One region of the Streptomyces sp. NPDC058457 genome, then DNA from elsewhere that is predicted to be linked to it. Evidence: riboswitches for the same ligand, from Rfam matches in the RefSeq annotation. Region 1 holds a riboswitch; each other region holds the start of a gene.
What was found. Region 1 has a riboswitch for cobalamin ahead of metE (5-methyltetrahydropteroyltriglutamate--homocysteine S-methyltransferase). Riboswitches for the same ligand answer to the same signal wherever they lie in the genome.

Region 1 (2,190 bases):
AGGCGGCGACGTCGATCCGGTCGGCGAGGCCCAGCAGGGTGCCGAGGACGGTGAGGGACGCCGGCAGGTCGTTGACCCAGATGTTGCGGCCGTTGACGACACCGGCGACCAGTCGCTTGCCGGGCAGCCCGCCGACGGCGGCCAGAGCGTCCAGGTTGGCGGCCGCCGCCCCGGTGAAGTCCAGGGCGAGCCCCTCCACCGGAGCCTTGGCCAGCACCGGCAGGGCCTCGCCGAGCCGGTCGAAGTAGGAGGCGACCAGGAGCTTCGGCCGGTCGGTGCCGGCGCCCAGGTCGCGGTAGGCGCGGGCGACGGCGGCCAGTTCGGCCGGGGTGCGGTCCTGGACCAGGGCGGGCTCGTCGAGCTGCACCCACTCGGCGCCGGCCGCCCGCAGGTCGGCGAGGACCTCGGCGTACACCGGGAGCAGCCGGTCGAGGAGGGTGAGCGGGTCGAAGCCGGCGGGCACGCCGGGCGCCGGCTTGGCCAGCAGCAGATAGGTGACCGGGCCGACCAGCACCGGCCGGGCGGTGAGTCCGAGGACCAGCGCCTCCCGCAGCTCGCCCACCTGCTGGGCGGAGTTCGTGGCGAAGACGGTGTCGGGGCCCAACTCCGGCACCAGGTAGTGGTAGTTGGTGTCGAACCACTTCGGCATCTCCAGCGGCGCGACGTCCTGGGTGCCGCGGGCCATGGCGAAGTAGCCGTCCAGGGCATCGGCGTCGACGGCGGCGCGGTGCCGCTCGGGGACGGCGCCGACCATCACGGTGGTGTCGAGGACGTGGTCGTAGAACGAGAAGTCGCCGGTCGGCACCTCGTGGATGCCGGCCTCGGCGAGCTGCCGCCAGGTGGAGCGGCGCAGTTCGGCGGCGGTGGCATGCAGGGCGTCGGCGGTGACCCGGCCCTGCCAGTAGCTCTCGATCGCCTTCTTCAGTTCCCGGGCCGGCCCCTGGCGGGGGTAGCCGTACACGGTGGCCCGGGCTGCCGCGGCTGCGGACTTGGCTGTCACGGAGATCTCCTTCGCGAGACGATTCCCTGAGGTCCCGGTGACGGGACGAGAGCGCGAAGGGATGACGAACCGGACGGCGACGGTCGTACCCGACCGTCCGTCCGATGTGCACGCCGACCCGCCCACGAGGTCACCGGGATGTCCGCGCACGAGTGGCTCGCGCACGGGCAGTTGGCAGGTCTTCGGACTCGCGGGCGCGTCTCGTCGTACAAAGTCGTACGCAGTCGTACGAGACCCCTACTGGCCGTCGCTTCCCGGATCCGGTGGATCCAGTGCGTATGACGGCGGTCGTTCCCACTCACCGCTGCGGGGCAGTCCCGGACTCACACCGGGTTCCCTCTTACGACGTCCCGTCTGGCCAACGGGACGAACCAGCTGCACGATCAGCTTAACGCGCCCCCGAAGGGGCGCGGGGCGTCGTCGATGTGCGGCTCCGCCGCGTGAGCGCGACCAGCCACGGAGAGCCCGCAGCCGTCACACCACAACAACCCCCACCCCCTTAGACGAGCTCCCCCTCGATCCCCCGAGCCACTCCGCCCAAGGCCGCCACCAACTCCCCCAGCCGGCCCTTCTCGTACCGCACGCTCGGCAGCGAGACCGAGACCCCCGCCACCACCCTCCCGTCGGCCCCCCGAACCGGCACCCCCACCGCGAGCAGCCCCCGCTCCGACCGCTCCCGGTTCACGGCGAAGCCACCCCGCCGCACCCGCGCCAGCTCCCGCCGCAGCCCGGCGAGGTCCGGCCGCTCGGCCGGCCGGTCCCGGTACCGCTCCTCCGCGTACACCTCCGCCAGCTGCTCCTCCGGCAGGTCCGCCAGCAGCAGCAGTCCGCCCGTGGTCCGGTGTGCCGGGAACACCATCCCCTCCCGGGACCCCACCCGGAGCACCCGCGCACACTCCACGCTGGCGATGAACCGGACGGAGTCGCCTGTGCGGACGGCGAGGTTGGCCGTCTCCGCCACCAGCTCGACCAGCCGCTGCAGATGCGGCAGCGCGACCGCCCGCAGCCGCGACACCTGTGACTGCGAGTGCGCGGCCAGCTCCAGGACCGGCCCGGCGCGGTAGACCCGGTCCTCGCCCTGGACGGCGAAGTCCCGGTACACGAGCATCGCCAGCAACCGGTGCGCGGTGGACCGGGCCACCCCCAGCCGCTCGGCGACCTGCGACACGGTCAGCCCGCCCTCCAGCTGG
Region 2 (2,190 bases), on a different contig from region 1:
AGTGCGCGAGGTTCAGGTTGTGCGTACGGCGGGCGTCCTCACCGGTGTTGTCGCGCAGCTCCAGGAACTCCTCGATGTCGGAGTGCCAGGTCTCCAGGTAGACCGCGGCCGCGCCCTTGCGCCGGCCGCCCTGGTTCACGGCGGCGACCGAGGCGTCGAGGGTCTTCAGGAACGGCACGATGCCGTTGGAGTGCCCGTTGGTGCCGCGGATGAGGGACCCGCGGGAGCGGATGCGGCTGTACGAAAGCCCGATGCCGCCGGCGTGCTTCGAGAGCCGGGCGACCTGGTGGTAGCGGTCGTAGATGGAGTCCAGCTCGTCCTTGGGGGAGTCGAGGAGGTAGCAGGACGACATCTGGGGGTGCCGGGTGCCGGAGTTGAAGAGGGTGGGGGAGGACGGGAGGTAGTCGAGGCGGCTCATCAGGCCGTGGAGCGCGGCTACTTCGTCCACCGACCTGGCGGTGTCGTCCTCGGCGAGACCGGCGGCGACCCGGAGCAGGAAGTGCTGGGGGGTCTCGATGACCTTGCGGGTGATCGGGTGCCGGAGCAGGTACCGGCTGTGCAGGGTGCGCAGGCCGAAGTAGCCGAAGCGGTCGTCGGCGGCCGGGTCGACGAGCGTGTCGAGGCGCCGGGCGTGCAGCCGTACGAACTCGGCGGTGCGGTCGGCGATGAGCCCCTCCCGGTGCCCCACGGCGACGGACTCGGTGAAGGACGTAACGCCCTGCGAGGCGGCCTCGGCACGGACGGAGATCGTCAGCAGCCGGGCGGCGAGCCTGGAGTAGGCGGGGTCCTCGGAGATGAGACCGGCGGCGGCCTCGGTGGCCAGCTCGCGCAACTCCGCCTCGTCGGCCCGCGCCGACCGGCCGCGCAACGCGGCGGCGGCGACCCGGCCGGGGTCGGCGTCGGGGAGGTCGGCGGTCAGCTCGGTCAGGGTCCGCAGCAGCGCGGTACCGGGACCGTCGTCTGCCACGGATTCCACAGAGCTGGTCGCTGAAGCCGGTTCGGCTGGCGCGATGGTCACGTGGGGCTCTCCCTCGCTGGGCTCGGGGCCTGGCGGAGGGCAGAGGGCAGCACGAGCGCACGTGGGCACGCGTCGAGACCCCGGCCCACTCCACGAGGCCCGGACGTCAGAACGCCCTCGCCGGGTGGCTGGGCGTGCTGTCGGCAGGTCCTCGGACTGACTCCTGTGCACGAACATGCACAAGTACACCGTTGCGGGACAGTTCCGGATTCGCACCGGATTCCCCTGCGGCGACAGCGAGCATGAGCATACATCTAGTGCCGGGTTGTCGTGTCACCCCCAGATGTTGTGTCGCGGCGGTGTCAGAGTGTCAACTCGTAGGTGAGGAGAGTGATGTCGTCCAGGTGCGGCACGGGATTCCAGTCCCGGTCGGGTGTGCGGACGAAACCCAGGCGTTCGTAGATGCGGTGGGCGGTGTGCATGCTTCGCTGGGTCGACAGGACGACGGCCGTGCAGCCCTGGACGGTCCGTGCGCGGTCGATGCAGGTGCGTGCGAGGGCCTCGCCGGCGCCCTGGCCGCGGGCGGCCCGGCCGACGGCGAGCATGCGGATCTCGGCCTCTCCGGGGGTGGCGAGGTCGGCCATCGGGCCGGGGCCGGGGACGAAGGTGACACCGCCGAGGAGGGTGGTGCCGTGGACGGCGACGAGAACGGTGGCCGCGGCTGCCCGCTTTGCCACGTCCTTGAGTTCGGTGAGATACGAGTCGCTCTCGCCGAAGTCCAGGAGGCCGTCCCGGAGGTAGGCCTGGGCGGTGATTTCACCGAGGGGTTCGTACTCGGTGGGACGGGCTTCCCGGATGACGATGTCCATGCCGGTGAGTGTGTACGACCAGCGGGCCGCCGAGGGTGGAATTTCTCGGTGGCCCGCTGCGGGTTGTGGTGGGTTGCTCGCGCAGTTCCCCGCGCCCCTGACGGGGCGCTTCAGTGGGCGCTACCTGCAACGGCTGGCGGGAGTTCCACCTCCACGTCCGGGTCGCCGGCGTCTGCCGTGTAGTCCTCCGGGCTGGTCTGGTCGATGCCCTCGGGGGCCTTGAGGGCCTTGAGGGCGAAGGTCAGGACCACCGTGACCGCGACGTTCAGCACGAACGCCGTCAGGCCGATGTAGCCGATCTCGCCGATGCCGGGGATCTCCTTGGAGGAGCCGCCGAAGTGCTGCTGGGTGGGGGAGGCCACG
Region 3 (2,190 bases), on a different contig from region 1:
CTGCTTCCGGCGGCCGCTGAGCAGGAAGCCGATGCCGATACCGGCGACGAGACCGGTGCCGACGATCCACCACACGCTGCTGCCCGACTTCTTCTCCCCGGTGTGCTTCGCGGCGGCCGCCCGCGGGGCCGGGCCCGTCGCGTTCAGCGCCGTCACCAGGTTCGTCCCGCCGAAGTCGCGCGGGTCCGCGCCCATCGCGTGCGCGGCGAGGATCAGTTCGGCGTAGGCCGCGGGCCCGCTCTGCTCCGCCCACGGCACAGCGTGCGCCTCCAGCCAGGCGTACGGCTTCTTCGCGGGCTTCGTCCAGCCCTGCGCGGCCATGGCGACGACCGCGTCGGCGGTGTTGCCGTAGTCCGGCTGGGGCTTGGCACCGGGCAGCGCCGAGACGAGGTGGCCGGTCGTGAACATGGCGTCCCCCAGGTACGCGGCGCCGTTGCGGGCCACCTCCTCCCGGGTCAGGGCCTTGTCGGAGTCGGCGCAGACATAGCCCTGCGCCGGGGCCTTCCCGGCCGTCGTCACGAACCCCTTGCCGAGGGCCCCGAGCACCCCGGCCGCGGTCGCGTCCGCGTTGGCGGCCAGCTTCCCCTGCTTGTCCGGCTGGTAGGCGAGCGCGCCGCCACCGTCCTCGTCGCAGGGGACGGACCACTTGGCGAGGAGGTCGTACGGCGACCTGTCCGCGCTCGCGCCGGCCGCCGCGAGCGCGCCGACGACCACGCCCGTGGAGTTGGTGTCGCTGGCCGAGCCCGGGGTGTAGCCCCAGCCGCCGTCCTCGTTCTGCTGCGACTTCAGCCAGGTCACGGCCTTCTCCGCGGCATCGTCGTGCCCGCCGGCCGCCTTCAGCGCCTGTACGGCGGCGGCCGTGCTGTTCGTGTCGACCGCCACCTTGGCGTCGCAGGCCGCCGTCGGCTCGGCGCGGAACGCGGCGAACGAGCCGTTCGCGCACTGCTGCCCGGCCAGCCAGTCCACCGCCCTCGCGGCCGGGGTGACCCCCACCGCGCGCTGGGCCAGCAGGGCGAGGGACTGACGCCAGACACCGTCGAACCTGGGGTCCGAACCGCCGTACAGCCCCGACGGGAGGACCACCGACGCGGACGGCGACGGGGACGCGGTGCCGGCGGCCAGTGCGGTCGTCACGGGTGTGGCGGTACCGATGACCGCGGTGGCGGCCAGCACCCCGGCGGTGCGGCGGAGGACGGTCATGGTCGGCGGGTGCCTCTCCCTGCGGGGAGCCGGGCAGCACGGGACACCCCGGCGGCTCGGCTCCGTAAACCTCGACGGTGCCGTGCGACGGCGGGCGCCGGCGCACATGAGCCCTCAACGTCCCGGGCGCGGCGGTCCGGCTTGCCACACGGGATGTGGCTCACGGTTGCGGGTCAGCGCCGGAATTGCACCGGCTTCCCCCCGTACGGGTGATGACGACCCGGCTACCTTACCGGCCGCCCGGGGGAAGCTGAGAGGGGGCTGTGCGAGGACCGTTTCGTTATGGTCATGCCATGACGGGGAGACTGCTCGGCTCGGGGCGTTCGGCCGACGTGTACGAGATCGACGAGGCGTGGGTGCTGCGCCGGGACCGGGACGGCTGGGGGGACGCGGCCGCCGAGGGCGCGGTGATGACGTACGTACGGGAGCACGGCTACCCGGCGCCCCGGGTACGGCCGTCCGCGTCCCGTACCGAATTGGTCATGGAGCGCCTGTCCGGTCCGACCATGCTGGCGGCGCTGCTGGCGGGGGAGACGGACGCGGCGGAGGGCGGGGCGCTGCTCGCCTCGCTGCTGCGGCGACTGCACGCCGTGCCGGGCCGGGATCCGGCCGACCCGGGTGCCCGGGTCCTCCACCTCGACCTGCATCCGGACAACGATGGGGGTCCCCCCGGCTCGAACGAAGTTGAGAGCTGGGGGAGCTGACCCCCGACGGCCCTCGGGTCATCGACTGGACCAACGCAGAGGACGGGCCGCCCGGGCTCGACTGGGGTATGTCCGCGGTGATCCTCGCCCAAGTGGCTCTGGGTGCTTACCCGTTGGCGCACACGCTGCTGGCGGCCCTGCTCGCGACCCGGCCGAACTGACCGAGGAGGGGCTGGCGGAGGTGCTGCGGCGGCGGGCGGCCAATCCGACGATGAGCCGGGAGGAAGTCGAAGTGCTGGGCGAGGCGGGCGAGTTGATACGGACGATCGCGTCCTGGGGCGGGCCG
Region 4 (2,190 bases), on a different contig from region 1:
GTGCCCGACGTCGGCGGCACCTACCTGCTCGGCCGCGCGCCCGGCGAACTCGGCACCCATCTCGCCCTGACCGGCGCCCAGATCGGAGCCGCCGACGCGATGCTGTGCGGACTCGCCGACCACTACATGCCCTCCGGCTCGCTCCCGGCGTTCGTCGCCGACCTCGCCACCCTGCCCGTGCCCGAGGCGCTCGCCCGGCAGGTCCGGCAGGCGCCGGACGGGGAGCTGGCCGGGCACCGTGCGTGGATCGACGCCTGCTACCGGGCCGACACGGTCGAGGAGATCGTCCAGCGGCTGCTCGCGCACGGCGACCCGGCGGCGAAGGAGGCGGCGGACACCCTGCTCACCAGGTCACCCACCGCCCTGAAGGTCACGTTGCAGGCGCTGCGCCGGGCCCGGCGACTCGGCTCGCTGGAGCGGGTCCTGGACCAGGAGTACCGCGTCTCCTGCGCGACCCTCGCGACCCACGACCTGGTGGAGGGCATCCGCGCCCAGGTCGTCGACAAGGACCGCACCCCGCGCTGGTCCCCGGGCACCCTCGCCGAGGTCACCGCCGCGGACGTCGACCGCTTCTTCGCCCCGCTCGGCGAGCGCGAACTGGGCCTCGCCCCACCCGTCTGAACCGCCCCACCAGCCGCCCACCAGGCCCGAGATGAAGATCACGCCTGGTGGTGCGGTCTTGGCCGTGCCCCTGACACGCGGTACGGTCTGTCCGATATCGACGACGGCGAGACGGAAGCCGGTGGAAATCCGGCACGGTCGCGCCACTGTATGCAAGAGCCCCAGGGCTGTTTGTGAGTCAGACCCGTGGCCGTCGTCCTGTGCACCACCGAGTTGGGACGCGAACTCCCAGAGGAGGTCCTGCCATGGCGCAGACCGTCGCTCCGCCGACAGCCAACACCCCCGCCGTTCCCGCCAAGCTGCCGCTGTCCGCGATAGCTCCCTGGGCGGTCTTCTTCGGCATCCTGATGCTGGTCCTGCTCTACTTCGTCGGCGCCGAACAGGGCGCCACCTCCGTGTTCAGCGGCACGGACGTCCACGAGTGGGTGCACGACGCCCGCCACCTGCTCGGCTTCCCCTGCCACTGACGCGAGGGGCGCCGTACCACCCATGAACTCCGCAACGGTCCGGAACCTCCTGGTGCGGGGCATGCTCGCCGGCCTGGCCGCCGGTCTGCTCGCCCTCGTCGTCGCCTACCTGCTCGGTGAGCCGAACGTCGACAAGGCCATCAGCTTCGAGGACGCCCACTCCCACGAGCACGAGATGGAGGTCGTCTCCCGCTCCCTGCAGTCCACCGCCGGCCTGGCCACCGGTGTCCTGGTCTACGGGGTCGCCTTCGGCGGCATCGCCGCCCTGGCCTACTCCTTCGCCCTCGGCCGCGTCGGCCGCTTCTCGCCGCGGGCGACCGCGCTGCTGCTGTCCGGCTGCGCGCTGACGGCCGTGTACGTGGTGCCGTTCCTGAAGTACCCGGCCAACCCGCCGTCGGTGGGCGACCCGGACACCATCGGCAAGCGGACCACGCTGTACTTCCTGATGATGCTGCTCAGCGTGCTCCTCGCGGTCGCCGCCACCATCCTCGGCAAGCGGCTCCAGCCGCGACTGGGCACCTGGTGGGCGACCGTGCTCGCAGTGGTCGCGTTCGGCGTCCTCATCGGGCTGGCGTACCAGTTCCTGCCGGTCGTAAACGAGGTGCCGAAGGACTTCCCGGCCACCCTGCTGTGGCGGTTCCGGCTCTCGGCGCTCGCCATCCAGGCGGTGCTGTGGGGCGGATTCGGCCTGCTGTTCGGCGAGTTGGCCGACCGCGTCCTCAACCCCAGGCCGGCGAAGACGCCGGCCGCCGCACGCACGGTGCCCGCTCCGCACTGACCGGGTCCGCGGCACACCGAACGACACGTGAGGGCCCCCGGAACCGTCCGGGGGCCCTCACGCGTTCGCCATCTGCCATCACCGCCCTCGGCCTCAGGAGCGGCCGGCCGGCCCCACCTTCACCGACAGCTCCGTCGAGCCCTTCAGCGGCAGCGAAAGGGTGCGGAAGCCGTTGGCCGGGTCGCGGATGTAGTCCAGGTAGTCGGGCTCGGCGTTGTCGTTCATCACCAGCGCGCCCTGGCGCAGTTGCGGTGCGACGGTCTCCATGACCTGGCGGGCCAGCGAGGGGCCCGAGTCCACCGGCCAGCCGTCGATGAGCGCGAA

Region 2: another riboswitch for cobalamin. It lies ahead of ACFWPS_RS22220 (ribonucleoside-diphosphate reductase subunit alpha); the one in region 1 lies ahead of metE (5-methyltetrahydropteroyltriglutamate--homocysteine S-methyltransferase).
Region 3: another riboswitch for cobalamin. It lies ahead of ACFWPS_RS22635 (prenyltransferase/squalene oxidase repeat-containing protein); the one in region 1 lies ahead of metE (5-methyltetrahydropteroyltriglutamate--homocysteine S-methyltransferase).
Region 4: another riboswitch for cobalamin. It lies ahead of ACFWPS_RS23715 (CbtB-domain containing protein); the one in region 1 lies ahead of metE (5-methyltetrahydropteroyltriglutamate--homocysteine S-methyltransferase).

What each region holds. Positions count from the first base shown of each region.
Region 1 is NZ_JBHXLU010000126.1:18,503-20,692, forward strand. It holds gene metE (5-methyltetrahydropteroyltriglutamate--homocysteine S-methyltransferase) at 1-1,000, opposite strand, end outside; cobalamin riboswitch at 1,156-1,391, opposite strand; gene ACFWPS_RS49620 (IclR family transcriptional regulator) at 1,500-2,190, opposite strand, start outside.
Region 2 is NZ_JBHXLU010000027.1:24,358-26,547, reverse strand. It holds gene ACFWPS_RS22220 (ribonucleoside-diphosphate reductase subunit alpha) at 1-1,018, opposite strand, end outside; cobalamin riboswitch at 1,143-1,275, opposite strand; gene ACFWPS_RS22215 (GNAT family N-acetyltransferase) at 1,321-1,827, opposite strand; gene mctP (monocarboxylate uptake permease MctP) at 1,938-2,190, opposite strand, start outside.
Region 3 is NZ_JBHXLU010000028.1:4,759-6,948, reverse strand. It holds gene ACFWPS_RS22635 (prenyltransferase/squalene oxidase repeat-containing protein) at 1-1,200, opposite strand, end outside; cobalamin riboswitch at 1,308-1,439, opposite strand; partial or broken gene ACFWPS_RS22630 (phosphotransferase) at 1,494-2,172, shown strand.
Region 4 is NZ_JBHXLU010000030.1:21,329-23,518, reverse strand. It holds gene ACFWPS_RS23720 (enoyl-CoA hydratase/isomerase family protein) at 1-621, shown strand, start outside; cobalamin riboswitch at 689-830, shown strand; gene ACFWPS_RS23715 (CbtB-domain containing protein) at 867-1,088, shown strand; gene ACFWPS_RS23710 (CbtA family protein) at 1,111-1,866, shown strand; gene ACFWPS_RS23705 (O-methyltransferase) at 1,960-2,190, opposite strand, start outside.